2 regions of the Bacillus sp. GW823-FHT06B01 genome follow, and region 2 is predicted to be linked to the other one. Evidence: riboswitches for the same ligand, from Rfam matches in the RefSeq annotation. Region 2 holds a riboswitch; the other holds the start of a gene.
What was found. Region 2 has a riboswitch for cyclic di-AMP ahead of AC1Q8N_RS13135 (hypothetical protein). Riboswitches for the same ligand answer to the same signal wherever they lie in the genome.
Positions count from the first base shown of each region.

Region 1: linked by a shared signal. The riboswitch ahead of AC1Q8N_RS18485 (APC family permease) and the one ahead of AC1Q8N_RS13135 (hypothetical protein) in region 2 are both predicted to bind cyclic di-AMP.

Region 1 is NZ_JBXAHR010000003.1:1,006,741-1,022,530, forward strand. It holds gene AC1Q8N_RS18410 (peptide ABC transporter substrate-binding protein) at 1-716, shown strand, start outside; gene AC1Q8N_RS18415 (hypothetical protein) at 1,159-1,368, shown strand; gene AC1Q8N_RS18420 (BA_1872 family lipoprotein) at 1,428-1,808, shown strand; gene AC1Q8N_RS18425 (hypothetical protein) at 1,872-2,084, shown strand; gene AC1Q8N_RS18430 (class I SAM-dependent methyltransferase) at 2,136-4,181, shown strand; partial or broken gene AC1Q8N_RS18435 (radical SAM/SPASM domain-containing protein) at 4,209-4,342, shown strand; gene AC1Q8N_RS18440 (GNAT family N-acetyltransferase) at 4,508-5,032, opposite strand; gene AC1Q8N_RS18445 (response regulator transcription factor) at 5,175-5,873, shown strand; gene AC1Q8N_RS18450 (sensor histidine kinase) at 5,863-6,930, shown strand; gene AC1Q8N_RS18455 (M23 family metallopeptidase) at 7,013-7,954, shown strand; gene AC1Q8N_RS18460 (Nramp family divalent metal transporter) at 7,911-9,206, opposite strand; gene trhO (oxygen-dependent tRNA uridine(34) hydroxylase TrhO) at 9,850-10,809, shown strand; gene AC1Q8N_RS18470 (hypothetical protein) at 10,978-12,453, opposite strand; gene panE (2-dehydropantoate 2-reductase) at 12,628-13,572, shown strand; gene AC1Q8N_RS18480 (hypothetical protein) at 13,626-13,754, opposite strand; cyclic di-AMP (ydaO/yuaA leader) riboswitch at 13,894-14,040, shown strand; gene AC1Q8N_RS18485 (APC family permease) at 14,185-15,790, shown strand, end outside.
Region 2 is NZ_JBXAHR010000003.1:12,299-28,088, reverse strand. It holds gene AC1Q8N_RS13220 (NCS2 family permease) at 1-354, shown strand, start outside; partial or broken gene AC1Q8N_RS13215 (sugar ABC transporter ATPase) at 416-683, opposite strand; partial or broken gene AC1Q8N_RS13210 (hypothetical protein) at 739-942, opposite strand; gene AC1Q8N_RS13205 (ABC transporter ATP-binding protein) at 975-1,625, opposite strand; gene AC1Q8N_RS13200 (ABC transporter permease) at 1,626-2,858, opposite strand; gene AC1Q8N_RS13195 (ABC transporter permease) at 2,868-3,941, opposite strand; gene AC1Q8N_RS13190 (hypothetical protein) at 4,029-4,424, opposite strand; gene AC1Q8N_RS13185 (patatin-like phospholipase family protein) at 4,623-5,477, opposite strand; gene AC1Q8N_RS13180 (MarR family transcriptional regulator) at 5,606-6,067, opposite strand; gene AC1Q8N_RS13175 (MFS transporter) at 6,209-7,390, shown strand; gene kdpDN (KdpD-like non-kinase potassium sensor) at 7,413-8,567, opposite strand; gene kdpC (K(+)-transporting ATPase subunit C) at 8,624-9,205, opposite strand; gene kdpB (potassium-transporting ATPase subunit KdpB) at 9,222-11,312, opposite strand; gene kdpA (potassium-transporting ATPase subunit KdpA) at 11,326-12,993, opposite strand; gene kdpF (K(+)-transporting ATPase subunit F) at 13,013-13,093, opposite strand; gene AC1Q8N_RS13145 (SipW-dependent-type signal peptide-containing protein) at 13,090-13,194, opposite strand; cyclic di-AMP (ydaO/yuaA leader) riboswitch at 13,289-13,434, opposite strand; gene AC1Q8N_RS13140 (hypothetical protein) at 13,694-13,924, opposite strand; gene AC1Q8N_RS13135 (hypothetical protein) at 13,939-14,325, opposite strand; cyclic di-AMP (ydaO/yuaA leader) riboswitch at 14,419-14,566, opposite strand; gene thiD (bifunctional hydroxymethylpyrimidine kinase/phosphomethylpyrimidine kinase) at 14,652-15,473, opposite strand; gene thiF (thiazole biosynthesis adenylyltransferase ThiF) at 15,480-15,790, opposite strand, start outside.

The DNA.
Region 1 (15,790 bases), 990 kb from region 2:
ATAAAAAGGTGCGTCAATCTATTTCATTCGCGTTAAATAAAGAAGCTTTCGTTGCTCACTTTATTAATAACGGGGCAAAACCTGCAAGCGAACTTGTACCGGCTGGTCATATAAATGAAGAGACTGGCAAAGATTTTAGAAAAGAAAACGGAGATCTTTCTTCATATGATTTGCAAAATGCGAAAAAGATTTGGGAAGAATCAAAAAAAGAGCTTGGAGTAGAACAAGTAAACCTAGAGTTTTTAACGTTTGAACAAGATAATGCAAAACGTATGGCAGAATATATAAAAGGTGACTTAGAAAAGAATTTGCAAGGATTAACGATACAAATTAAACAACAGCCATTTAAGCAAAAATTACAGTTAGAACAAACAGGAGATTACGATATATCTATGGCAAATTGGGGACCGGATTATAAAGACCCAATTAGTTATTTAGAACTCTTTACGACGGATAATCAGAATAACAAAATGAATTATTCTAACCTTCACTACGATGAATTAATAAAGAAAGCGAAAAGCGATTTTGTACTAGATCAAAAGAAAAGATGGGAAGCATTGCAAGAGGCCGAGCGTATTCTGCTAGAGGATGCTGCAGTTGCACCGCTTTATCAAATGGGATCAGCTTACGTACAAAAGGATTATGTAAAAGGAATTGAGAAGCATCAATTTGGTGGTGTTTATACGTATAAGAATGCTTATATTGCTAATGAATAAATACAAAAAACCTTACTTTTTAAAAAGTAAGGTTTTTTTAAAGAGTACATGGAATAAGGGAATACAGTACAAATCAGCATAAAAACAATCTCTTGTTGTAACTATGTTTGTTTTTAATTATATAAAAAATATTAGATTATATATTTTGTCATTGATATACTTAAAAGGTAATTGAGGTATTAAGATGAATCGATAGCGATGTTTGTGTATAATTATTTGAGTATTATAAAAATAAGGGAGCTTAAGTATTTGATTTGAACGGGCTTTTTCTATATGAATTAATTGGTATGTATAATACTTGGGGATATTAATTTGGGAATCTAGGGGGATCCTTTGAAGCTAGAAAAAGCAGAGTCAAATTCCATGTACCATTAGGTCCTGGTGTAGGTTTATGGGGATTTGGTTTAGAAGTTAATGTTAAGGAATAAAGGGGATAATTAGTATGAATAAGAAAGTAAAAAGATTTAAATATTTTATGGTTGTATTAGCCTGTATTGCAATTTTGGGTACAATTTTACCTAATGCATTAGATCCAAATGAAACATTGGCAGGTAACATCTCAGTTGCAGTTTTTGGTACAATGGGTACTTGTTTATTATTTTCTATTACTTATTTTATTATAAAAACAGCTATTTTAAGAGGTGGGAAATAAGATGGTACAAAATTTAGAGTTAGAAATTTAATTCATATACATAAAAAAGGAGAATTTCTATGAAATTACTACGTTTATTTATGATTCTCACTCTTGTTGTATTGTTAAGCGCATGCAATACAGCAACACAAGTCACAAAGGTTCAAAAAAATGGCGAAACGACTTTAAAAATTGGTTCGTTGCAAGGGTATTACGATGTGCAAACGATTAAAGCTGAAAAAGGAAATGTGGAAATTCCTTATGAAGCAGCCGTTGAAGAAGGTACGATTTTATTGCAAGTTACAAAAGGTGATAAGGTTATTTATGAAGAAGAAGTCACTTCTCAACAAGAAGGTCTGCTTTCTTTTGAAGCGCCAAAATCCGGATCATATGATTTAATTGTACGAGTGAAGGGTGAAAAAGAGAAAGCAAAAGAAATTCAAATACATACTAAGCTATGAAAAAATGGCAAGTGGAGTGCACCCGCTTGCCGTTTCTATTTTCGGTTGATTCTATCACAACAAATGTTTATTAATGTAAGAAATGCTTCGCTGAGTCCTGCTGTTTATTCCGTCGAAATTCCTGATGAAGTTAAAATAAGAGATGAACAAAAGAATGTGTTACAAACTTGGGATGTTAGAAACGAAATTGATAACTCTCTTTTACATGATAAAAAGACTCGGTTTGATGCATTTGTATTTGAAAGAGATATAGATGGTAAAGGGGGCATAAGGTGATAATCTTTTTAGAGAAGATGTCCCAGACCATACTACTGAAATTGATTATATATGGGGGTAAATAAGTTGAAAAATATTGAGGTTCTAAATAAATACATTGAAGGGTTTTCGAATACTCTCCCTACGTGGTTAAAGTATCTAATCGAGGCAGAGGAGATACATCAAAACTATGAGAATGTACAAGTACTTGGTGAATTAAAAACAGATGCGGTGTTGTACTATGTACACCGTACGCTGCAAGTGTTAGATGGATTGTCTTTAGATGAAGAAGCGTATCGCATTATTGAAAAAGTACTAACGTATAGTGAGCTTGCAAAGGTAGGCTCTTTAAAACAGCGAGAGAAATGGAAGAAGAACGGAATCAATCTATTGGTACATAACGAGGGTTCTGCTGATATCTTTAGTGATATTCAGTTTATCGAACATATAGAGACAAACTTAAACTCTACTGAGTATTTGTTTGTTCGAGATTTAATAAGAACACATGGATTAATCGGGCAGTATATCCGCGGAGAGGCTCGTTTGGACTCTCATGTTGATTTAATTAACACATATAAAGAAGAATACGGAGACGTTAGGTTAAAGGAGATTCTATACTATCTTAACCAATGCATTATTGAGGGCGTATCAAAAGCTTTGTGGAGTGAAGTGAAGAACGATGTGAAGATTACAATTGATGGCCTGTTTGATGGTTATGTGGAGCCATTTACTTCTCGCATACATAGACTCACACCAAAACATAAGGAGTCAGCATTTGAAAAAGATATAATTATGGGGAGCGAGAAGAGTGACGTTCAAACATTCTTATCCGATAAGGATTTGTGGTATGTAGAACCGTCTATGCATGCTCTTAGCTTCGAGGATATTTGGACAGTTTTTGTTATGTTAAAGAATGAGATAGGCACTAGAAAGGTTCAGCATATCCATTTCGAGAAATTGATGCAGCAGTTGCACTATGATTTCAAAGGCGAGAAAAAGGACAACGTGTATCGTAAGCGGGTTATTGAGAAGTATCTACGGGAGTACCGTGAGAACGAGAAGCCGAATACAACGCATGTTTCTTTTGAGGTTAAAGTAGATGAAGATATGAAAACTGCATATGTGTCGTTTCAGTTTTCTGCTGTAGGTGAGGCGTTAATTACCTTCTGTGTAGAGGCAGAAAAGATAGATATGATGCATGCTCGGGCAAATGTACTGCTCTTTGATTTCTTCGGGTTACGTAAGGATGCATATGATAGATTCCATAACGAAGAAGTGTATTTGGAGCATATGAATAGTTCGGCTGATGATAAACGAATTATTCTTGATTATATAAAGGGAGATACGATTGTAGATGTCGGATCCGGTGGTGGTGTTATGCTAGACATGATTGAAGAAGAGACCGGGGATAAACGAATATACGGTATCGATATTTCCGAAAACGTGATTGATACGTTGAAAAAGAAGAAACAGGACGAAGGTCGTTCTTGGGACGTCATTAAAGGGGATGCAATCAACTTAAGTAGCTCGTTTGATAAAGAATCGGTTGATACGATTGTATATTCTTCTATCCTTCATGAGCTGTTCTCTTATATCGAGTATGAAGGTAAGAAATTCAATCATGAAGTAATTAAAAAGGGGCTCGAGAGTGCTTACGAGGTGTTAAAACCAGGAGGTCGTATTATCATTCGTGATGGCATCATGACCGAAGATAAAAGGTTAATGCGTGTGATTCGTTTTAAAGATGCGGACGGAATGAAGTTCTTAGAGCAGTATGTCCGTGAATTTAAGGGGCGTATAATCCAGTATGAGGTACTGGCAGACAATACAGTCAAAATGCTTGTTAACGATGCGATGGAGTTCCTATATACATATACATGGGGCGAGGATTCCTTCGTTCACGAGGTGCAAGAGCAGTTTGGAATCTTTACGCCAAAAGACTATAAGGATTTCGTAAAGGGTATCTTTGGAGATAAAGTAAACATCGTTCAAGCTATGAATTATTTACAGGATGGATATACACAACATCTTAGCGAGAAAATCGATTTTAAAGATGAGTCTGGGAATGCGGTTGTGCTACCGGATAGTACGTTCTTTATGGTTTTAGAAAAGAAGTAATGATATTGAAAACTTTTAAAAAGTTTAGTTTGTGAGTTTCGATATGTTTGTGGAGGATCTCGTTCTAAAGCATATGCAATGACGGGAGAGTACATGGACAGCTATACATTCCAAAAGCATTGCGAAAACAGAAAAAGAACGTAAAAAAGGGACATGAGTAAGAGTATGCTCATGCCTTTTTTTAGATTATATAATTTATTGTACTTCGCATCAGTCGTATGATGATCTAAGAAATGAAAAACGCTCGGTTTCCTATTTTTCGTTAAAAATCCACTATCTTGATTCATTATGCTGAAACGAGTTTTTACGTATAATTTCTATTAAACTCATTTTAATAAAGAATAAAAATTCGTATCATATGGGATATCATCTTGATACATATAATTTTTTAGAACGCCTTCTTTTTCAAATCCTAATTTTAATAGTACTTTATTGGAAGCTTCATTTTCAAGAAATACAATTGCTCCGATCCGTTTTAAATGAAGTGTGTGGAAACCATATGATATAACTTCAGAAACAGCCTCCGTCGCATATCCTTTTCCCCAGTGTTCAGGGAGAAAGGCATAACTTATATTGGCTCGTTTATGCTCAGAAGACCAATCGTGAAAACCAATGGTACCAATGAGTTCTTTATTGTCTTTTAATTCGATTCCCCACTTTATACCGCTTCTTGCATTGTAACTCAGCTTAAAGTTATGAATGACTTGTTTCACATGATCAACATTTTGTAATGGTTTTTGGCCATAATAGCGCAGTACATCAGTATTAGAAAAGCATTGTAGTATACTCGGTGCATCTTCTTCGGTAAGATCTCGTAAAATGAGTCGGTCGGTTTTTAATATAGGAAACATGCTTTCACTCCATTTCTTCTGAAACTAGAATGTGTTGTTATTATATAATTTAATCTGAAAAAAAAGATTATTCAAGAGGGAAGTATGGTTTTAATTTGTGATAAAATTGATTGTGGAATATATTTCAAAAAGAGGTTTATATATGGAGAAAAACTCGATTTTAATTGTAGATGATGATCAAGATATTGTTCGATTTGTTAACGCGAATTTAATGCAAGAAGGTTTTAAAGTTTTTAGTGCTCATAACGGAGAAGAGGCTTTAAAAATAATAAATAATAACAGTATCCAACTTGCTATTTTGGATATTATGATGCCACAAATGGATGGGATAGAATTGTGCAGAAGGATTAGAGAAAAACATAGTTTACCAATTATGTTCTTAAGCGCAAAATCATCGGACGTAGATAAAGTAATTGGATTTAGTACTGGGGCAGATGATTATATTGTGAAGCCGTTTAGTACAATTGAATTTATAGCGAGAGTGAAAGCTCAATTAAGAAGGTATACATATTTCAATCAAAATGCTGTCCAAGTAATAGAAAAGAAAATAAATATTAGAGGTTTAGAAATAGATGAAGTGTCTAGAACAGTAATGTTATATGGAGAAACAATCAATCTTACGAAAACTGAATATGATATTTTGTACTTAATGGCTGCTGCAAAGAATCGTGTGTTTACTATTGAAGAAATATATGAGAGCGTTTGGAAAGAAAGAGCCTATGAAAGTAATAATACAGTAATGGTTCATATTGCAAGATTAAGAAATAAAATTGAAGAGAATCCAAAAGAGCCGAAGTTTATTCAAAATGTTTGGGGAGTCGGATATAAAATTGAAGATTAAATCATTACAAGGCATTAGAACTAAGTTTTTTATCGCATTCATATGTAGCATTTTGTTAGCAACTGTAAGTATAATAGCGTTTCAAATTGTAGTTGGAAATATATATAGTCATGTTACTGCATTAGAGGAAAAATATTCATTGTTATATTTAATGGCTTTTTTAACTTTTACTACAATATACTTTGCATTCATGACAAAAACAATGATGAAAAGGTTATCTGAAATAAATAAGAACGTGAAAGAAATAAGTAATGGTAATTTTGAAATACATATACCTATTTCAAAAAATGACGAGATTGGTGAATTAGCAACGAATGTTAATAGAATGGCCAAAAGTTTAAGAGAGTCTATCGAAAATGAAAAAAAATCGCAGGAAATGAAAAATGAAATGATTAGTAATATTTCTCATGACTTACGAACACCTGTAACATCTCTAATAGGTTACGCGGACCTGTTAGGAAATCAGCTTCATTCAAATGGAGAAGAATGTGAACAGTATGTAAGTATATTAAAGCGAAAAAGTTATGAATTAAAAAATCAAGTAGATGATTTATTAGAATATTGTCAAATAAATTATAGAGAAATCGAATTACATAAAAGTGTAGTAAATATGAAAGCGTTCATTGAACAAATCATGATTGATTTTGTACCACTACTAGATGATGCCGATATGAGCTTTTGTATTAACGGTGATAAGGAGTTACATGTGGAAATGGATGTAGCGCTTATGGTGAGGCTATTCGAAAATGTAATTAGTAATAGTATTATGTACGGGAAAGATGGAAAGGATATCTTAATTCAAGTTTCTAAAAAAGACATGAATGCTGAAATAGAAATTAAAAATTTTGGACAATGTATTCCGGATGAGAACCTTCCTTACGTTTTTGAGAAGTTTTATCGCGGTGAAAAATCACGTAGCTCTCATACGGGTGGAAAAGGAATGGGACTTGCAATTGCGAGAAGTATAGCAGAGCTTCATAAAGGGGATATCACTGTGTGCAGTAACGAGAAAGAAACTGTTTTCACTATCGTTTTACCGCATTATAAAGAATTGTAAGAAAGTCGTAAGTATTTCTTTTATATGTCGTAATTTTCACTTCGTATGATGTAGTACAAGGATAGGAGAGTGGGGATACAACATGTGGAAGAAATATGTATTGGTAATTTTAGTTGCGTTTTTAATGATAAGTTGGAGTGTAGTTTGTTTAGCTAATGGTGTTATATCAGTCATTGTTTGGTGGAGTATACAAGCCTTTAGCTTAGTATCAATCTATATTTTGATAGGGTCAGCATTACTATTTGCGTGGAAAGGCATTTTCAAAAATCGAATAGATAGAATATTACTCTTCATAGTTCTTTTCTCTATAATTGGAGCTTGGCCTTTAGGATGGTTTGCTAACATAGGGGGACTTGCTTATCCAGCAGATGTACATTCTATGAATCCTAAAGCAGTCGTTCGCTTTCCTTTGAATGAACGAGCATTAGTGGGCTGGGGTGGTGATCGATTAGAAACGAACTATCATGTTATAAAACCAAATGAACGATGGGCATATGATATTCTTATTCCGCCTGCTGAAGTGAAAAGTAGTAAGTTAGAGGATTATGGAATATATGGAGCGAAAGTAATGGCACCAGCTTCAGGAACAGTTGTATCAATCAATAACGATGAAAAAGATGTAGTTCCAGGAGAGGATGATTTTCGGTCAATGGCGGGGAATCATATTTATTTGCAACTAGATGAATCAGGGACATTTTTGATTCTTGCCCATTTAAAAAAAGGATCAATTAAAGTGAGGGAAGGCCAACATGTAAATGAAGGAGAGGTACTTGCTCAAGTTGGTAACTCAGGAAGTTCAAGTGAGCCGCATTTACATATTCATCATCAAAGGCAGGATCCATCCAAGGTGAGCATATTTCTTTCGGAAGGATTACCACTTTACTTTCGAACTGAAAAAGGTACGATAATGCCAGAAAGAGGTACATACATAAGTGGTAATGAAAAAAGGTATTCCAGTTTTATTGGAATACCTTTTCTCATTACCCTACAAATGTTTGATACAGTAAGAAAATATTTAAAATGATAACAAGTGCAGCGATGATCCAAGCGATAAAGGTTGTTATGCGGTGATTAACGAGCGCACCCATAATTTTTTTATTGCTTGTAAACATAATAAGTGGCACTAATGCAAAAGCAATACCGAATGATAAGACGACTTGGCTCATGACTAGTGCGTAAGTTGGATTTACACCTAAAGCGATAATAACTAATGGTGGAATCATTGTAATGAAACGTCGTAAATATAACGGAATATGCATTCGAATGAAACCTTGCATAATAATATCACCTGACATTGTACCGACAGACGAGCTAGATAGTCCTGCTGATAAGAGCCCAATTCCAAATAAAGCAGCTGATACAGGACCGACTAAAGTACTGAACTGGTTAAAAGCAACATCAAGGTCTTCAACATGTAAACCATTTTTAAAGAATAGTGCGGCAGCAACAATTAACATACTCGCATTGATTGCTCCAGCGATAACCATTGCGATAATGATATCAATAAACTCGAAACGGAAAATTTTTTTCTTTTGTTCATCAGTTGTTCCGATCACGCGGCGTTGTGTCAATGCAGAATGTAAATAGATTGCATGTGGCATAACTGTCGCACCTAATATCCCTGCTGCAAGTAATATACTGTCTACACCTTGGAATTTTGGAATAAATAGTCCTGAAAGAAGGGGACTTAATTCTGGTTTTGCATAAAAAACTTGAATCCCAAATGCTATTACTACGATAAAAATCATCCCTGTAATAATAGCTTCTAGTGGGCGAAATCCTCTGCGTTGAAACTCAAGAATAATAAATGATCCGACTGCTGTAATTAAAGCAGCTGGTAACATCGGAATTCCAAATAATAAATACAATCCGAGTGCTGCCCCGATAAATTCCGCTAAATCTGTAGCCATAATAACGAGTTCACCTTGAATCCATAAGCCAATAGACACAGGTTTTGGAAAGTGTTCGCGAGCGATTTCAGGTAAATTATTTCCCGTAGCAATTCCTAATTTAGCTGATAAAGTTTGAATTAATACTGCCATTAAGTTAGAGGCGAATATAACCCATAATAGTAAATATCCATATTGTGAACCAGCTGCGATATTTGTAGCAAAGTTACCAGGGTCAATATAAGCTACGGATGCGATAAAAGCGGGTCCTAAAAACGGTAACAGTCTTTTCCATCCTTTCGTTTCTCCACTTAAAGCTAAGTGTGCTGATTGAACAGTTGTACTTTGAGAAGGGACTTGTTCATCTTTTGATATATCTTTATTCATAGTAGTTTTCCCCTTTGAAATGTTAACTTGATGAAATTATTGTAAGTATTCTTATTGTTTATTTCAATACATTTAAATGTATGAGATGATATTTTTATCCCGCTTTAATGGGCAGTAAGACCCCCACCTCAAAATTCAGCGAAAGCAAAGAAGTTAGGAGGGGGATCAACTGCCCATAAAAGTCCGATTGGTTCAACTAATAATCAGTGGGGGATGAAGAAAACCTCCACTGATTAAAGTTTCACTTTATTTGAACACAAATGTTTCCTTAGTGCAAATTATATGCCTTGCTACAATAGATGGTGTCGTGTTATAAAAAAATGGGAGTTTATGGTGTGATCACATGGGGAAACATAATGAATTAAAGGACTAATTTTGAAATTTATGTGAACATAGAGCCTATATTACAGCATATTAATTGATGGAAATGAAATTGTATGATATATAATATATTGGGATTACAACATAACCATAGTGTTTTGTGATGTAATCTTGTTTTTATTTTCGTTAACTTATAGAAAAAATTGTAAATAGAAGAAAATAGGCTAAGTACAATTTAGTATGTATTTTCTTATTATATATGTTTTGATATGAACGTTAACTTATACATGATTTTAAAATTTAGATAGGTGGTAGAAATAAATTGGCAACTACAAAACCATATAGAGTATTACTATATTACATGTACACAACAATTGAAAATCCAGAAGAATTTGCTGAACAGCATTTAGAATTTTGTAAATCACTTGAGTTAAAAGGAAGAATTCTTGTAGCGACAGAAGGAATTAATGGAACTTGTTCTGGAACTGTAGAACAAACAGAGAAATACATGGAAGCAATGAACAATGATCCACGTTTTGCTGGAATCGTTTTTAAAATTGATGAGGCAGATGAACATGCATTTAAAAAAATGCACGTACGCCCTCGTCCAGAGTTAGTTACACTTCGTCTAGAAGACGATATTAATCCGAAAGAAATAACTGGTAAATATTTAGAGCCAACAGAATTCTATGAGGCAATGAAACAAGAAGATACAGTTATCATTGATGCACGAAATGATTATGAGTTTGATCTAGGTCACTTTAAAGGTGCGATTAAACCGGATATTGAATCATTCCGTGAGTTGCCAGATTGGATTAGAGAAAACAAAGAAACACTTGAAGGTAAAAAGATTTTAACATACTGTACAGGCGGAATTCGTTGTGAGAAGTTTTCTGGTTGGTTAGTTCGTGAAGGTTACGAAGATGTAGGTCAGCTTCACGGCGGTATTGTAACGTACGGAAAAGACCCAGAAGTACAAGGTGAGCTTTGGGATGGACAATGTTACGTGTTCGATGAGCGTATCTCTGTGCCAGTAAACCAAAAAGAGCATGTTATCGTTGGTAAAGACCACTTTACAGGTGAACCTTGTGAGCGCTATGTAAACTGTGCAAATCCAGAATGTAATAAGAAAATTTTATGTTCTGAAGAAAACGAAGCGAAACATTTACGTGCATGTTCTCATGAATGTCGTGTACACCCACGTAATCGTTATATCGTTCAACACGAATTAACTGAAGAGCAAGTAGCTGCTGCATTAGAGAAAATCGAAGCAGGGAAGTAAGCTAAATTATTGTAATAAAAAAGTACTCCAAATTTTATTTTGGAGTACTTTTTTTACTATGTGTTTTTTATCAGTTTTTGTCGGTAAGTCGATATATCTTAAAAATCGCTGATAAAAATTTCATTCACTGAAATGCTCTACGTATTTGTAATTTGAAAATCACCCTTTTTAATGTTTATCATCTTTCTCTTTAACAGCAGAAAGTACAGTTTGTTTTACCCATGATTTTCTTCGTTTATATTGTAGACTCCATTGGTATAAACTTTGCGCACCTAAAATAAGTGAAATGACTATGCCGCTAATTGCTATTAAAAGCGCGAAAAATTCAAGTGGCGACGAGATTTTGTTTGAATCGGTGTTTCTTAAAAGATCAATCATAGTAAACCCTAACATTTGGCCTACTACAGAGTAGAGCGTTAAAATTAATAATAATAGACTATCTTTTTTAGAGGCGACATTTTCTTGATATTTAAACAAACTGTCAAGATTTTGTTTTGCATTCGAGTATAGTACCTCAATATTAAATAGTTTTCTTAAGCGGAAGAAAATATCTTCACTCTGTGATTGGGATACTAACTCTAAAGAAAAGTAATTTGCTGTAAATGAATTGATTGAATAAATTAATTGCTCTATTTCATTTGTATCTTGTTCAATGTTTAGTTCAGCATAAGCGTTGGCCATCTTTAATAAAACAACTTTATGAAATAGATTTAATAACAAAGCGTAATAAAACTCCCCGTACATTTGACTAGCAAGTTTAGCGATTGCTTGCTCACCTTCATTTGTTATACATGTAAAAATATGTTCTTCCATAACAAAGTAGCGATTAGGAGCCCATCTTTGATAAGAATGTTTTGTTAAATAATCTTGAATATAAGGGATGTTATTTGCGCTAATATACGGATTGCCATCGTCTGTTAATCCGGAAAGACTGGAAGTTCGGTATACATCGATTATATGAAGGTCTGACTCTTTATTCACGGATAATAAAGTTTGTACATACATTCTTTGGTCTTCAAAGAAAGGAAAGGTTTGAAAGTAAGAGCTCCGCAATCTCTTTTTCTCAAAGAAGTCTGTTACACCATGAAATAAATCACCGAATATAAGTTTTTCCACTTGTGAGTATTGTTTTCCGTTACATTCAATACAAATAGTCTCGTTTGTATCATTTTTAGTTTCAAGTACACGGAAGCGGGCGGCGAATTCGATTGCTTCTGATAATGTCATGTTTGGAGCGGTTTCTACTTCTGTCCGAATTGTTAAGAAGCCAAGCTCATAAGGGCAAAGTGTTACATCAATAGAATGAATCTTGAATGGAACAGAAATCAAATTTGTTGTTAAATGTCCAGTTAAGTTAAGGTCTTTAGAATAGCGTTGTAATCCTTTTTGATGCTCTGAGTGAGGAAATAGAATTTTATTTGTAAATGAAAGATAGTATGCTTCCATATTTTGATGTGAAACTTGAAACTTTCCGTAGTATGTATTTTCATTTTCAAGATGATCGAGTCGAAAAGGGCGAAAATCATTTTTCTGTAAGAAAGGGAACATATTTTGTTCATATCCGGTTTTAAAAGAAAACGGGAATATAAATTGAAATATAGCTGTTGCTACATCTTTTTCCTCGATTGTCTGTATTGCCTCCATTTACATTGTTTCCTTTCATATATGCTATAAAAACAACATGCCCAAATTTATTTGAAAATAACCACTGTTTTATACTTGATTAAGAATGAAAATTCAGCTTATTTAGTAGAGGACATGTATAATGTTATGTATACTACATGTTATAAAATTGTATTTTGAAAAGGGGGATGTTGTATGCGTATTTTAGTATTAGGAGCTGGTGGCGTCGGAGGATTTTTTGGTGGCCGATTAGTCGAAAAAGGGGAAGATGTTACGTTTCTTGTTCGTAGTAAAAGAAAACAGCAATTAGAGGAAAAGGGACTTGTTATTCGTAGTGTGAATGGGGATTTTTCCTTCCAACCGAAATTAATAACGAAAGAAGATCGAACTTCTCCATTTGATGTCATTTTATTTTCAACAAAAGCGTATCACTTAAACGAGGCGATTCAAGATTTGAAGCCGTTTGTAGGTGAAAATACTGTCATCATTCCATTGTTAAATGGTATTGCTCATGTATCACTATTACAAAAAGAATTTGGTGAAGAGAAAGTGATTGGCGGTCTATGTTTTATCGAGACGACGTTAAACGATCAAGGAGAAATTGTACAAACTAGCGCTGCCAACAGACTTCTGTTTGGAGAAATGAAGTTTCAAGATTCAGAGAGAATACAGCATATTGCTAAAGCATTTGCAGGTACGAAATCTAGTTTTGTTTTAAGTGAAAATATTATGCAAGATATGTGGCATAAATATTTATTTATTACTGTAATGTCGGGTGTGACGACATTAATGCGTGCACCGATAGGACCGATTCGCGAAAGTGAAGGTGGACGCGATTTTATCCAAAACTTATTTGAAGAATGTGTGCAAATCATGAGATCTATGAAAGCTCCAGTTAAGGATGGAATTGCCCAAGAACATATGAAAACAATCGATAAAATTTCGTATGATATGAAGTCATCGATGCAGCGTGATATGGAAAAAGGTTCGTTCATTGAAGGCGAGCACTTACAAGGATACTTACTAGATGTAGCGGAACAATTTTCTATAGAAGCACCATTATTAGGGGCAGTATATCAAAATTTGAAAGTGTATGAAGAAATGACCTTTCACAGATCAGCAATACAATTGGATGTATGAAAAATAAAAAAGAAAGCAATATATAAGTGTATTGCTTTCTTTTTTATGACAAATTATTTATTTCTTTTCGTTCTATCTGTCAAATTTATTTCCTGTTCACGTTTACCGTATAATTGATTAATTTCATTTGCTAATGCATCTAAATAGGAATCGGAAAAAATAGGCTTCTTTTCTTTAGACATATGAGTCTCCTTTATCGATTTTTTAGTATTCATTATGTATATTTACCAGCGGATTATGCGCAATCATTTAAATTTTTTCTTTTTCAAAATTTTTGTTTACATTTTGAAAATAAAGGAGTATTATAATCCACAGTTTCAATTTTCTAAATCGCTGAAACCGCATGGTGCGGGGGACCCGTTCTTATGGATTAGTACTTAATCCAATGGGGTGAATCCTTGAAAAAGGTAGGGCTACTCATAGGCCCGAATCCGACAGCTAACCTCGTAAGCGTTATATTGAGAAGGAAGGTGGAGCTTGTGCGACAAAAAAAATAATGTCTACAAGTCTATTTCGTTATGGCTTGTAGACATTTTTTGTTTTCTGAAGAAATCGTTTACCCGCTGTAACTAGCAGAAAAGTTCGTACAAAATTATTGGAGAGTGGACAGCAGTGGTTTCATCAATCAAAAGGTTTTTAATTGGAAGGCCGTTAAAATCAACTGAGTTAGGAGAGCAAAAGCTTAATAAAACGAAGGCGTTAGCTATTTTATCTTCTGACGCATTGTCATCGGTTGCATACGGACCAGAGCAAATTTTAATTGCTTTAGCAGGTCTTGGAGCGATTGCTTATTGGTATTCAATTCCAATCGCTGTTGGGGTATTAGTGTTATTGACAGCCCTTATTTTATCTTATCGTCAAATTATTTTTGCTTATCCTCATGGCGGAGGCGCGTATGTTGTATCAAAAGAAAATTTAGGGATGAATCCAGGGTTAATAGCTGGAGGATCTTTATTAGTCGATTATATTTTAACTGTTGCAGTAAGTGTGTCCGCAGGTACAGATGCGCTCACATCAGCTTTTCCAAGTTTACATGCACATAATGTAATCATTGCGATTATATTTGTTATATTGATTACTATTTTAAATTTAAGAGGGGTAACGGAATCAGCTTCCGTTTTAGCATATCCTGTTTATTTATTCGTTTTAGCACTCTTTATATTAATTGGTGTAGGTATTTATAATATTATAACTGGTCAAGTTTCACCGACATTACATTCACCGATTGGAACACCAGTTGCAGGAATTAGTTTATTTTTACTGTTACGAGCATTTGCTTCAGGAAGCTCTGCTTTAACGGGTGTTGAGGCAATATCTAACGCAATTCCAAACTTTAAGGATCCTGCACCTAACAATGCAGCGAAAACATTGCTTGCAATGGGTGCATTACTTGCCGTTTTATTTTCAGGAATTGTCTTTTTAGCTTATTATTACGGAATTAATCCAAGTAAGGAAGTAACAGTTGTTTCACAAATTGCTGAACAAACTTTTGGACGTAATTTCATGTACTATTTCATACAAGGTACAACTGCTTTAATATTAATTCTTGCTGCTAATACAGGTTATTCTGCATTTCCACTATTAGCAGTTAACCTTGCAAAAGACAAATTTATACCGAGAATGTTTACGATTAGAGGAGACCGCCTAGGTTACTCAAACGGTATTATTATACTTGGGATAGCTTCGATTATTTTAATTGTAGCTTTCCAAGGGCAAACAGAACATTTAATCCCGTTATATGCAGTAGGTGTATTTATTCCATTTACACTTTCTCAAACGGGTATGGTATTAAAATGGCTTCGTGAAAAACCTGAAGGATGGGCTTTGAGATTAACGGTTAATTTAATTGGTGCAGTTATTAGTTTTATCGTAATGAGCATGTTCTTTTTAACTAAATTTGCACAAGTTTGGTCAATCCTTATTTTCTTACCTGCCATCATCTTCTTGTTCCATAGAATTAAGAAGCATTACGATGCAGTGGGCGATCAATTAAGTTTAAAAACTTGTGAACCACTTGTTCCAATTGAGGGAAATGTAATTGTCGTTCCTGTAGCGGGCATGACTCATGTGGTGGAAAATTCATTGAACTATGCGAAGGCTCTTTCTGCAGATCAAGTTATCGCTGTATATGTTGCTTTTGACAGAGAAGAGGAAAAGAAATTTGAAGAGAAATGGAAGAAGTGGCAACCTGAAGTAAGACTTGTTACCTTACATTCTC
Region 2 (15,790 bases):
GGTTTAACAACTGTTACAGTAGCTGTTTTATTCGCACTAGCAGCATTCTTCGGACCATTAGTAAGTGCTGTTTCTGGTGTATCAGCTATTACTGCACCATCATTAATTATCGTTGGTAGTCTTATGATGGGATCAGTTCGCCACATTGATTGGGATGCATTTGATGAAGCATTCCCAGCATTCTTAGTAATATTAAGCATGCCACTTACATCAAGTATCGCAACAGGTATTGCACTTGGATTTATTTCATACCCACTTATGAAAGTGGCAAAAGGTAAGTTCCGTGCTGTTCACCCACTTGTGTATGTATTTGGAATTTTGTTTGCTTATCAATTGATATTCTTACCACATTAAAATCCCTCATAAAGAGGGATTTTTTTATATATAAAAAAGTAGCGCATCGGAATTCGATGCGCTACTTTCCTTTTGCAACAACCAAACGAACTACTTTCAAAACAAGAAGTAAAAGACCGTTCACTGTCGCTGCAATCCCTAAAAATACCGCTATCATCAGCTCTCCCATTCCGTTATTCCATACAAACATAACAGAAGAAATGAATGCCAAAATAAACAATATTAAGTATATATTTAATAATAGGCTTCTCATATGATTTTTTTGAAAGAAGAAACGTAATTACTAACGTCATAATGATCACAAAATATACTGCAAATAAGAAAATCATATGAAAGCCTCCACTATTCCTAAACTATGAAAAATATAAAAGGAGTTAAAACTTATTAATATTTTTCATTCACCTGTAATTTTTTACTATACTTTTGAATGAAAATTGATGAAATAACCATTACCATCCCTATACTACACCCGATAAGCTGATCTAGTAGCATTTCATCATGAATGAACTAGCGCAGTAAAAATACACCACCAAAAATAAGCAACATAGTAAATCCAGTATGTCTAATCCCTTTATATACATTTTCCATATGTATCACCACTCCACATAATTTTATCCATATTACACCATATATCCATCAAGCAAACGTATTGTCCTCTGGCAGTGTGCAGCTACCTTTTGATCATGTGTAACAACTAGCACCGTTTTTCCTTGTTTATGAATCTCTTTTAAAATGCTCATAATTTTTTCTCCGTTTTCCTGATCGAGAGCACCAGTCGGTTCATCAGCAAGTATAATTTTTGTATCTTGTGCTAATGCCCTCGCTATCGCTGTCCTTTGCTGTTCTCCTCCAGATAATTCGTGGGGATACTTGTTAATATGTCTCTCCAGCCCTACCATCTCAAGCATTTCTTTTGATATTTGTATACGTTTCTTATGAGAAATTTTTCTATATATAAGCGGGAGCATTACATTTTCAATAACTGTATAATCATCTAGTAGCGAAAAGTTTTGAAACACAAATCCAACTTCCTTATTTCTATACTTATGATAGTTTGACTTTAATGTACTCGTATCCACGCCATCTAAAAAATACTTTCCAGTAGAGGGGCTATCAATTAAGCCAATAATGTTAAGCAAGGTTGATTTCCCTGAACCAGATGGTCCCATAATGGCTATCATTTCGCCTTTTTCTATTGTAAGATTAATATCTTTTAAAGCACTAAAATTATTCTTTCCGTATCCCTTAGCCACATTTGCGAGCTGAATCATCTATAACACCTCTTTCATATATGTATTTTTTATTTTTAGTACATTGAAATAAATGATTGCATATATAACGAGGATCATTACAAGTGATAAAGCACCTATAACAACCAATGATTCTATAGAGACTTGTAACGTTCCAAAGAAAGATACTATACTATCTTCTAGCCCTTTTTGAATTTCAATTACTCCGCTATTCTCCCACTGAAAATACATAATTCCTATACATATAGATAAAACGAATAACAACATATACTCAATAACAAACGGAAGACATAGTTGAAAAGTACTTCCTCCTAATGCTGATTTAATAGAAATGTTTTTACGTTCCATATAAAGCGTGGCCATTGATGTTAATAAAATAGATATAAATGAAAAAGATAAGACTGTACCGCTTAATAATAAGGGATATGACATATTATCAATGCCTTGCTTTTCATTTTCTAATAATTTATTCGGATTTGTAACATAATACGAATAGCCCTTACCTTCTGTTACCTTTAATACTTTCTTTTGAAATTCATTTATATTTATCTTCTCATTTGTTTCTATAATTAACCCATTGTATAAAAGTTCTACACTATAGAACTCTATTTCTTCTGTTCCAATTGGTAAAATCGCCATGTCATCTAATAATGTAATACGATTATCCGATATTTCACCGCTTCGAGGATATGTAAATGCTGAATTTTTTTCTAAAAAGCCAATTACTTTTAGTTTCATTTTTCCAGATGGTATGATATCACCAATAGATGCCTTTCCTTTATAATTAGCCCCTAATATAACAGGTCTACTATCAAATACTGATTTATGAAATTCCGATTCCTCAAAATATCTTCCTTGTGAAATTGGTATATGAAAGTATTTATTAATATCTTTATCAACAATAAGAGTCTTTATCGTTCCATTTTCTTCTTTTAAACTAAGTGAATAGTTACGGAACAAATAATTAGTTTTATTTGTTATTGGTATCGTATTAGATAACCCTTGAATGAAATGTTGATAATCACTTTTCGCTTTTTCTTCGCTAAACAATGTGATATCTTGCGTCGCATAAAGTTCATAGAAATTTTTATGAGTCGATAAATTATTTGCTAACATCATCATTTTTCGATATCCTGAAAGATTACTAACAAATTCTATTGCTGAAGAAAATGCAATAATTAAAGAAATTACTATAATCAAACTTGGTAACAACCGTTTTTTTACAGACCGTATAGAATCAAATATAAAAAGCATGAAGACCTCCTACGTTCTTAAATGTTTTCCGGGATATATATTTATAATGTGCTTGATTGGAATTACAGTAACAAAAATTGTAAGAAAAATTACAAAAACAACATTGCATATCAATACATATAGTGTTAACGGTTTTACTAAGTATGTCTGAAAATAAGTATGAATTGTTCCCGAAAATATTTCTAACGTAATAAAAACTACGAACATCGCTGTGAGAGAAATAAACAAAATTTGAATATATAGTTCGCAGTAAATAGATATATTAGAAGCACCTACTGCTTTTTTTAATGAAATCTCTCTTTCTTTTTTATAAATCCAAAATAAAACCGCAGAAATTCCAGAAACAATTGCAACAAGAATGAATTTATAATAATACTTATTTGCTGGATCTATATGTGTCACATGTAGTTCCTGAAGATCTCGTTCATTCAGTATTTGAACATCTCCCGAAAGCACTTCTTTACTCCTACCCATAAACCTTTTTATTTCGTTATGAATAGATGATGTAGGATTAACAACTGTTAATTGTAATTGTTTACTCGCGATAATACCTTTTTTAGATATAGTAGGTAAGTTTTGAAGTGGAACGTATATGCCTGCTACACCGACGTCACTGTCTTTTCTCGATATAGTTCCTATTTTTTTATATGTATCATCAAATTCATATAACTCCTCTACATTCGTTTGATCGCCAACAACCATATCGTTTACATTTTCACGATGAAAATATTGTCCTTCAGAAATATATGGCTTCCAATAATAATCATCTTTTAAGTTCACAGCTATGATCTTTGTTGCCCCTGAACTATTTAATGCTTTTAAATGCTCTACGTAAATATCACTTTTAACAAAAGTATCTTGTATGAAGGGAATTATCTCTTCCAATTCAGTTGCATTCGCTATCGGAACAGTTAAAATTTGATTCTTCTCTGGAAAACCGATTTGAAAAGCAGATATAAAGTTTCGTTTAGACTCTGTTAAAAGTGCGGCTATTGATATAGAAAGAAAAGAAATAAAAAATGCCATAAGAAGAATGACTGAAAACAGTTTGTTGTTTTTTATATTTTTAAAAGCTAAATACATGTCTCTGCTCCTTTTAGATAAGAAGGAGATGATGAACATCCCCTTCTCCTTATCCAAATATTTATAAAGACAACTGTTTAATGCTTTTTACCACTGTAATCGTAAGTTACCATTACTATCAAAAGTACCTTTGTGTGTATCTTCTTGATAGTCATTATTCTCATTAGCATAATGCTCAGAGTATAGTCCTTTTGCACCAAAGGAGTTATATGCACCATTACTCACAGTTGCGTTTAATGCTCTTCCAGATTCATGGGATCCTAATTTGTCTGAAGCGCTTTCAATATATGAATTATTTCCATTTGATTTAATAAAAGAAATTGCTACTGAACAACGAGATGCATTTTGATTCGTAGTAGTTTGAGCTCTGTAAGATAGTAGGTTACCGCTTTTGTGACCGCTTAGAGTTGGATAGAATGCACTTGTTGAGATTGATGTTGCTAATAATACTAAAGTCGTAATTGAAAAAACTTTTCCTTTCATTAACAATCACCTCATAAATTTAATAGTTTAGTAGCGCTACATCATCATAATATCCTTCAAATAAATTCTCCTCAATAAGACACCCCTATGTTTTACAAACTCTTTAAACACTTAAACATTTATACATTTTTCAAAAGTAACGGATAAGCAAGCAATACAAAAAAGGCTGCAGAGAATTTCTTCTCCACAGCCTAATACTTATTCTTGCAAGAACGCCTTTAAATCTGCAAACTGTCTCTTTGCATCTTCATAGCCTTGCTCATATAAACTTTGTAATTTTGCTGTATCTTTTTCCATACGATCTACTTGAAGCGGCACTTCTGGGCGAATAACAAATAAATTCCCAGCTTGCTCTTCTTTTTCAATGTAGTGAAGTGTTTCATTATATACTTCATAACGATTCAACATCGTGTTCACAAGGTTCGGATATTTTTTATATGCTTTCGCTGCCACCCATCCAAACTTTGACTTTTTCTTCGCGTAACCATGATTTCTCGTTAAAATAACGACTGATTTTTCAAACCCATCTTCCTGTGCTTTACGAACTGGAATTGGATCAGAAATCCCGCCATCTAATAACTGCTTACCACGGTAATTTACTACTGGTGCAATGAAAGGTAATGAACTAGATGCTTGTAATAAATTTAGTGCATCATCATTCGTTCCTTCTTTTTCAAAATAAACAGACTGTCCTGTTTCACAATCCGTCGTTCCTACAAGGAAACGCTCTGGGCTATTAAAGTATGTTTCAAAATCAAACGGTACATGCTTTTCTGGAATTTCATGAAAAATGAAATCCATATCAAATAGCTGACGTTTTTTCCATAAGTTTTTATATGACAAATATTGTGGGTGTGATGCATAATCAATATTGACCGTTTTATTTCTATTTCTTTGTCTGGAAAGATACGACGCTGCATGACAAGCACCAGCTGATACACCAATTACATATGGAAAATATAAATCTTGTTCCATAAAGTATTCTAATATCCCGCCCGTATATACACCACGCATACCGCCGCCTTCTAATACTAACCCCGTATTTTCAAGCATGTTATTCTCTCCTCTTTATATATTGACTCTTTAATTATTCACCATGTTAAGTATCTTTTTCTATTATATATGAGTTTTTTTAGAAATTATATTCAAAAGGCTTGAAATAAAGGAGTTTTTTCTTCCAATTATATTCCCAAATGACCGGAGACATCCTTTATAAACCTTTGAATAAGATCTTGTTCTTCTTTCGTATATCCATCTAAAAGTAATAGCCACTTTTCTTCAGCTTGTTTATGCAATTTATCATGAGCTTTATATATTTCATTTCCACTTTCCGTTAAGCGGAAGAAAATTTCTTTTTGATTATCTAACATTTGCATCTTCTCAACGAATTGCTTTTGAAACAACTTTGTACAAATTTTAGAGATTGCACCCTTCGTCATTCCCATTTCTGTCGTAATAGCAGTTACATTCATCAGAGCATTTTTTCCGATACACTCGATAACATGTAATTCAGATAAAGACATACCACTTATACCTGTCTCACGAAGAAATTTTTCATTTTGTCCTTTCAAATGTTCTTCTTTTTTATGCAAAAGTGTACGAATGTCCGAAAGTATTTCCATTTGTTTCGTTGCATGATCCAATCCGTTCGCCCCCCTAAGTTTCTAAAGAAACAATTTAACTATATACCATTTTAAAATCATTTTTTCATATTTACAAGTGAGAAAATCATGTTAAAATAATTTTAGTTTCCCAGGAAACCAAACAACAAGGAGGTTAATATGATGAAAAAATCCAAACTCAATTTCATTTTATATGTTGTCTGTATGAGTGCCTTACTCGGTTCCTTCGCTCAAAATATTTACACACCTATCTTGCCTATGATTCAAGCTTCTTTTCACACTTCTATTTATCTTGTAAATGTAACAGTTTCACTTTTCACATTCGTTCTTGCAATTATGCAGCTCATATATGGACCTTTAATCGATACAAAAGGGAGAAAATATGTCCTTATCCCTAGTTTAATCATTAGTACAATTGGTTCAATCGGATGTGCTTTTTCGGCGAACGTTTATTTATTTCTATTTTTTAGGGCTGTTCAAGCTATAGGAATAGCAGCTATCCCTGTAGTTGCAGCAACGATTATCGGTGATTTATTTGAAGGAAAAGAGCGCGGAGAAGCGATGAGCCTATATCAAATGTTACTTGCTCTCGCACCTGCAATTGGCCCTCTTATAGGTGGTTATCTCGGCAGTATAAATGGCCATTTATCCGTATTTTTGTTTCTATCTACACTTGGCATTCTCTTATTAATTATAAACATTTCACTACTTCCAGAAACAAAACCAACTGTAATTAAGCAACCGCAAGCAAAAAAGAAGTACTCGTTTATCTTAAAAAATAAAACTGGATTTTCTATTACTCTTATTGGCTTCATTCAATTTTGTATTTACTTTTGCTTCCTCGTTTTTTTACCAAGCATTTTAACAAATTCATTTCACTTAACTGCAAGTAAAATTGGTCTTATATTTGTACCGATGTCCCTTTCTATTATGTTAGGAAGTTATTGCTACAAGCTTTTGCAAAAACGCCTCACAACAAAGCAAGCTTTATTCATCACTAGTTTCTTCAATATTATATGTGTCACTTTATTCTCTTTCACATATAGCATCAATATCTCATTCATCATTATCGTTACATCTTTATACGGTTTTAGTATGGGACTTTCTATGCCAACTCACACTACTTTATTAACGGAAGAATTCGTACAAGAACGCGCAACTGCTATCGGTATGTACAACTTCATCCGCTATCTCGGTATGGGCACAGGGCCAGTTGTAGGTGGATTTCTTGTATTTAATCAAAATTACTTTTGGATTTTCTTCCTAGGTGCAATTACATTTCTATTTATCATTTTATGCGCAATGAAAATGCTACGTTTTCAGGCTGTACAAAAAGCAAAATAGAGACCTATAGATGGTCTCTATTCTAAACTCTTTGATCCGCAACGATATGAATATCAATGTACCTCGTTTCTCTCATAATTTCATTTACAATTGAACCTTTTCGAATTTCTTCCCATCTTGTTCTTGCTGATTGTCCGAGTAAAATTTGCGTTACTTGTAGTCTTTTCGCGACTTCAATAATAACATCCGCTGGCTTTCTTCCTTTTGCCTCTTCTAAAACAAAACTCGCATCGAATTGATTCGTTAGCAACTTCCACTCTTCAATCGTTTGCCTTTTCCCTGCTGAAAGGGACTCTATATTTTCCCTTTCAACATTTAATACATACAATTCAGCATTTAACCGATCCGCCATACGCCAACCTCTTCGTATTAACTTCTCTGCTGTTGAACTGTATTGTACACAAACGAGAATTTTTTCTTTCACACCAATCGGTTCTATAACGGTTTGGCTAATTTTCTCGTCCATATCATCGGCAACTTCCCGAAGTGATAATTCTCTTAGTGCCCCTAAATTATTAAGCGTGAAGAAATTTTGTAAGCTTTGCTCTATTTTTTCTTCCTTATATATCTTCCCGTCTATTAATCTCTTCCTTAATACTTCCGGGGTTGCATCAACGAGCTGAATTTCATTTGCTTTTTGTAAAATAAAATCTGGAATACGTTCTCGCACTTTAACATTCGTAATTTGAGCTACAATGTCATGTACGCTTTCTAAATGTTGAATATTAAACGCTGATAATACGGATATACCAGCGTCTAGCAATTCCTGTACATCCATATAACGTTTCTTATTTTTAGATCCAGGAATATTACTATGCGCAAGTTCATCCACAACAACTACTTGTGGTGCACGTTTTATAATTCCTTCTACATCGAGTTCATAAAATACTTTCCCTTTATAATCTATTTCTTTTAAAGGAACTTTTTCTAAATCAGCAATTGCTTCTTCTGTCTCTTTTCTTCCATGCGTTTCAATTAAACCAATTACAATATCCATACCGTCTTTTTTCATCTCTCTGGCATCAAAGAGCATTTTATAACTTTTTCCTACTCCTGGAGCCGCTCCTACATATAACTTTAACTTCCCACGATTCTGCTGACGAATATATTCTAAATACTCTTCTGGTGTTCGCCTTTGAAAAGTTGGTTTATAGTCATCTGCATACAAAATACTCACAACCTTTCTTTTGAAACAACACTACCTCAATCCGTTAGATTGAGGTAGCACTGTTACTATTTCAGTAATTTCTGTAATTCTAAATTTAACTTTAAAACGTTCACGCGGTTCTCTCCAAATAAGCCAAGTGCCGCACCTTCCGTTTGATCTTTAATCAACTGATTTAACGTTTCTTTCGGAATATTCGTTATTTTTGAGATACGGTCCACCTGTACCGAAGCTGCCTGTGGGCTAATGTCAGGATCAAGCCCTGAACCTGAATTCGTCACTAAATCGATCGGTACTTCTGTCACTGGAACGCTCGGATTTTGTTTCTTCCACTCTTCCATACTTTTTTCTACTCGTTTCTCTAAATCTGGATTAGACGGTGCATAGTTATTTGAACCAGATGCTTCTGCCTTATATTCAATACTTGAAACACGCCCATGAAAATAACGTGGGTCTGTGAAATTTTGACCGATTAATGTAGAACCAATCACTTCATTTTTATCATTATATATTAGACTTCCATCCGCATTATCCTTCATTACCGCTTGTGCAATACCAGTTACAATAAGCGGGTATACAAGGCCGCACAACACTAAAAATGTAAAAGTAATACGGATGATTGGTGATAGTATACTTTGTTTCTTCTCCATCTTTTTCCCCTCTTCCTTATATGAACAAGCCGACAATTATATCAATTACTTTAATTCCAATGAACGGTACAATAACCCCGCCAAGTCCATAAATAAGTAAGTTTCGGCTAAGTAGTGCATTCGAACTCATCGGTTTATATGCGATACCTTTCATCGCTAATGGAATAAGTAACGGAATAATAACTGCATTAAATATTAATGCTGATAAAATCGCTGACAGCGGTGATGTTAGTTTCATAATGTTTAATGCTTCCATTTGCGGAATCGCAAGTGTAAACATTGCTGGAATAATTGCAAAATATTTTGCGATATCATTCGCAATACTAAACGTCGTTAACGCACCACGCGTCATTAACAATTGCTTACCAATCCCTACAACCTCAATAATTTTTGTCGGGTTCGAATCTAAATCAATCATATTCGCTGCTTCTTTCGCAGCTGTCGTACCACTATTCATCGCTAATCCAACGTCAGCCTGCGCTAATGCCGGCGCATCATTTGTACCATCACCCGTCATCGCTACAAGTTTCCCTTTATCTTGCTCTGCTTTAATAACCGCAATTTTATCTTCTGGCTTACACTCAGCAACAAACTCATCTACCCCTGCTTCTTTTGCAATCGTTGCTGCTGTTAACGGGTTATCACCTGTACACATAACCGTTTTAATCCCCATTTGACGCAATTGCTCAAAACGCTCACGCATACCTGGCTTTACTGTATCCTTTAAATAAATTAAACCGTAAATACGATTATCCACTGCAACTACAAGTGGTGTCCCGCCCTCTTTGGAAATGAAATCCGCTTTTTGATTTACATCTTTTGGAATTATTCCACCTTGTGATTGAACCCATTCAATCACGCTACCTACAGCACCTTTTCTCACTTTCGTTCCGTCCTGTAAATCGACACCACTCATTCTCGTTTCTGCTTTAAACGGAACAAACTCACCTTGTTCTGCAATTTCTCGATTATATGATATAGATTTCATTTTTACATATTCTATAACTGATCGACCTTCTGGTGTTTCATCTAAAACTGAACTAATCGCAGCCCATTTTCCTACTTGCTCAATCGTTTCATTTCCTACAGGAAGCAATGTATGAGCCATTCGGTTCCCGAAAGTAATCGTACCTGTTTTATCTAAAATGATTGTATTAATATCACCCGCAGCTTCTACTGCTTTACCCGACATCGCTAACACATTGAACTTTGTCACGCGATCCATCCCGGCAATACCAATTGCTGATAATAAACCACCAATTGTCGTTGGAATTAAACAAACTAACAACGCTACAAGTACAGCTGTCTCAATTTGAAACCCTAAATAGTTTGTAAAAATCGGCAACGTCACAACAACGATTAAGAAAATAAGCGTTAAACTCGTTAATACTGTATTTAAAGCAATCTCATTCGGCGTTTTTTGACGAGCAGCTCCTTCTACTAACGAAATCATTTTATCAATAAATGATTCACCAGGATTACTCGTAATGACAATTGTAATCTCATCACTGACGACCATCGTCCCGCCTGTTACGGAACAAAAATCGCCGCCCGCTTCTTTTATTACAGGAGCTGATTCCCCTGTAATCGCAGATTCATCAACAGACGCTAATCCTTTAATTACTTCCCCATCACTCGGAATCATTTCTCCTTGTTTTACAATAACAACGTCATCTTTTCTCAGATCAGTCGCTGAAACTTGAACAATTTCTCCATTTTCTTTTACAACATTTGCAAACACATCTTTCTTCGACTGTTTTAAAGAATCGGCTTGCGCTTTCCCCCGTCCTTCCGCTAACGCTTCTGCAAAGTTAGCAAATAAAACTGTAAATAATAGAATGAGAGAAACTGTTATATTAAACCATCCTGGTACACTACTAGAACGACTTGGAAGAAACGATAAAATGAACGTAATGATAAATCCAATTTCTACAACAAACATAATCGGATTCTTTATCATGACTTTCGGATTCAATTTCGCAAAGGATTGCTTCATCGCGTGTTTCACGATGTCACGATCCATCGTTTTCGCTTGTCTAACTTCATCTTCTACAGCATGTATTTGTGAATCATTTACTCTCTTTTCTTTTACTACTACCGGTCTCATCATTTACCCTCCATTACTTCAATGTAAGAAATTCTGCAATTGGGCCGAGTACTAACATCGGGAAGAATGTTAATGCACCGACAATTACAATTGTTCCGATGAAAATGCCGCCAAATAAACTATTATCCGTACGGAACGTTCCGACTGTTTCTGGTACTACCGTCTTTTCTTTCAATGAAGCTGCAACAGCTAGCATCGTAATTAAACTGAAATAGCGCCCTAAAAACATAACTAAGCCAGTTGTAATATTCCAAAACGGTGTATTATCCGCTAACCCTTCAAATCCAGATCCGTTATTCGCAGCTGACGATGTGTATTCATATACCACTTGCGTTAAACCGTGGAAACCAGAATGAGAAATGGCATCCGTTCCTAAACTTGTTGAAAGAGCTAATGCTGAAAACCCTAAAATAAGCAGTGGATGAAATAGTATCGTTACCGCAATTAATTTCATTTCCTTACCTTCAATTTTCTTACCTAAAAACTCTGGTGTCCGTCCAACCATCAATCCAGATATAAAGACTGCGATAATCGCATACATAATAATGTTCACAAAGCCTGCCCCAACGCCGCCATACACTGTATTTAACATCATATTTACGAGTGGTACTAACCCGCCAATTGGTGTTAACGTATCATGCATCGTATTAACGGCTCCTGTTTCAGCAGCTGTCGTCACTGTTGCGTATAGGGAAGAAAATACTGTTCCAAATCGTACTTCTTTTCCTTCTGTACTCCCTTGTACATGTTCGATGCCCATTCCATTTAACGCTGGATTCCCATGTAATTCAGATGTAGTAATCGTTATAAATCCTAGTAAAAACACCATGAATAGTGATACGAAAAGGATACGACCTTGTTTTTTATTTCCTACCATTCGTCCGTACGTAAATGGAAGTGCTGTTGGCAATAACATCATAAGCATCATTTGTAAAATATTACTCATTTGCCCTGGATTTTCGAAAGGATGTGTAGAGTTTGCTCCGAAAAATCCACCGCCGTTATTTCCGAGTTCCTTAATGGACACGAATGATGCAACAGGCCCACGTAATATACTTTGCTTTACCCCATCGATTGTTTGTGCTGTAACGGCCCCGTCTAACGTTTGTGGTACACCAAGTGCGACAAAGACTAGTGCCGCAATAAATGCGATAGGAAGAAATACTCTCGTTAGTGCTCTCGTAAAATCAACGAAAAAGTTACCGAGTTCCTTCCCAGCAAGCCCTCTTATAAACGCCATTACAAGTGCTAACGTCGTTGCTGGTGCTGCAAACATTAAAAATGTAATTCCGATTAATTGTGATAAATAAGATAAACCATTTTCACCGCTATAATGCTGTAAGTTTGTATCAGCCATAAAACTAATTGCTGTATTAAAAGCAAGCGTAGGCTCCATCCCTTCAATGTGTGCTGGATTTAATGGCAATACTCCTTGTAGTCTGAAAATGAAATATACGACAACAATCATAAATCCATTTAATAAAACTAATGACAATGCGTACTGTTTCCACGTTTGATTGTATTCTTTTACACCCGTAATTTTAAAAATAAGTTTTTCAAAAGGCCCGAATACTTTATCTAACTTTTTACTACCTTGAAAGGCTTTCTCTAAATAAATCCCCATTGGCTTTGCCACAAGAATAAACAACAGCATGGTAATAACAACTGCGACCCAAATCATAATGAATGATTCCCCCTAATTAAAACTTTTCTGGATTTATTAATGCATACACTAAGTACACCGTAATTGCTGCAACAATAGCCGATAAGGCAACCGTCATGATTGCTTCCCTTCTTTCACAACTTTATCTGACCAACTTGCAAGACTTACCATCGATGCAACTAACACAACAAAAATCCCGATCATTACAACATCTAACATAGCCACTCCTCTTTTCTGTAAAAATTTACCATCTAATTATCAAAAAAAGAACACTAAGCTCTACTTAGTGTTCGAAATGAACAACACAAAGTAAACCTCCTCTCTAAACGCTTACGAGGTTAGCTGTCGGATTCGGGCCTAAAGAGTAGCCCTACTTTCAAAACTGAAAGATTCACCCCAAGTGACGATGCACAAAATTGGTTCCCCCGCTCCATTTCTGGAACTCAGCGATTTTAGGTTTTTTTGGAAATTTTATGAATGATTTATGAGAGTAAATATACTCCTCTATATTTAACTTGTAAAGAGTCAAATTACTGAAAATAAGAAAATATTCATCTATTTAAACGCTTACATTGAGTGTTATTAATATTATTTCATCTGTTTTCTCGTCTTTTCTTTCTTTTTCACAGAAATGATCTTTTAAATACGAAATAAAAAGAGCGAATGACATGAAGTGCATAGCTTGTTGCACTTAGCATTCGCTCTTTTTTTTCACTATTTATTCTCCACGCAAAAACGCGCGCAAATTTCTCCCACGAATATAAACTTGTAACAATTCTGCATGTAGCTGCTCATATTCGATAACATCTGTTTTTAAATATAAAGCATCTTTCGATGGCAATATGATATAGGGCCTTGGAAAAATGGGATCAAGCACCACCAATTCTTGAACTCGCTCTACTGATACGGCCCAACGATTCGCTATATCTCCTAGTAACAACACCTTCATCTTTTTCCCCCGCCCTATTCAAAAAATAAAAAAGAAATATTATCACAATTCGTAAACACGACAAATGTAGCTCCAATTGTTTCATAGAGCCTCGCTGGATATCGTTTATTCCTTGTAACAACAGTAATAGGTGCTTGAAAAGAAAAGTGAATGTGTTCTGTGAAGAAACTAATGATTGGAAGCTCATCCCCTAGTAAAATCACCTTCTTAATACACTCACAAATACTAGTAAAATCTTGCGCCTTACTACAGCTATAAGTCCAATCAAACCCACAATTCCTAACTTCAGCAGCTATCTCTTCATTTGCTGTAAAAATAATTAACTCATGTTGAAATGCTACTAAATCTCTTAAACTATTTACCTTGCTTTCTTCCCCAACACAAATAAGTGTTAGTTCCATGTACCTCATCCTCCTTAGCATAAAAGAAATCCAACATAGATTGATATTCCCCTATACTAATCAGATCGATGAAGTGATGTATCCATCATGGCACCGTCCTCTCTCAAGACGCTTACGAAGTTAGCTGTCGGATTCGGACTTTGAGAGTAGCCCTACTTTCAAAATTGAAAGATTCACCCCTAGTGACACTGCACAAATTGGTTCCTCCGCTCCATATAATTGGACTCAGCGTATTACAAAAAATATATTCTGGCTGATATATTACTCCTGTAATTGGAAAAAGTAAATAGAAAAAAAGCCAGTTACAAAACTGACTTTCCACTTACTTATACACGCGTTTTATTCACTTTATATGCAAAATGATTCGTCGGCCCATGACCACTTCCAATATTCAAAGGCTCTTCAATTGCTATACTAATAAATCGTTTAGCTTCTTGAACTGCCTGTTCAATCGAGTATCCTTTCGCAAGTCCTGCTGTAACCGCTGAAGCAAATGTACACCCGCTTCCATGCGTTTGCTTTGAAGGAATTCGTTCACTTCTAAATTCAATAAACGTTTTCCCATCAAAGAGTAAATCAATTACTTCATTACCTTGATACTCTGCATGGCCGCCCTTCATAAGTACGTATTTCGCACCTAATTCATGCAATACTTTCGCAGCTTCCTTACTATCTTCAACATTATGAATTTCCATCCCAGTTAACACTTCTGCTTCAGGAACATTCGGCGTTACAACTGTTGCTACTGGTAATAAATGTTCTTTTAATGCTTGTACTGCTTCTTGTTGTAATAATGATGCACCACCCTTGGCAATCATAACAGGATCTAGTACAATATTATTCCACCCAAACTTATTAATATGTTCTGCTACAATTTGAATAATTTCACTGCTAAATAACATTCCTAGTTTCACAGCATCTGGTGTTAAATCCGTACCAATTGAATTCAGCTGTTCCGTAATACCTTCTAACGGAACTGGATACACCCCTTGAACTCCAAGCGTATTTTGAGCAGTAATTGCCGTAATAGCCGTCATCCCATACACACCAAGCTCTTGGAAGGTTTTTAAATCTGCTTGAATGCCGGCACCGCCTCCACTATCAGATCCTGCAATCGTTAAAGCTTTATTCACTTTCATCCCACTCATCCTTTTCTATCCAAAATAGCGATGATAAATTGTTTTTGCTTCGCTTATATCTTTCGTTCCATGTACAAGTACCCGGCCATCTTTAAAAGCAACTAATCTCTTTTCCTCCACAGAAAATGATAATAAATATGGATTTACATTCAAATCATTCACACGATCTTTCAGCAACTCTTTATATCGTTCAAAATCCATTTCTTCTTTATGAGGTGGTCTAATTTGAACTGTATTTCTCCCGCATAAAACCGCTGTTTTCGATGTATTTTCTTTATTTAAATACGGGTATATTGCATTCTCTCCGCACGAAGGACAATTATGCT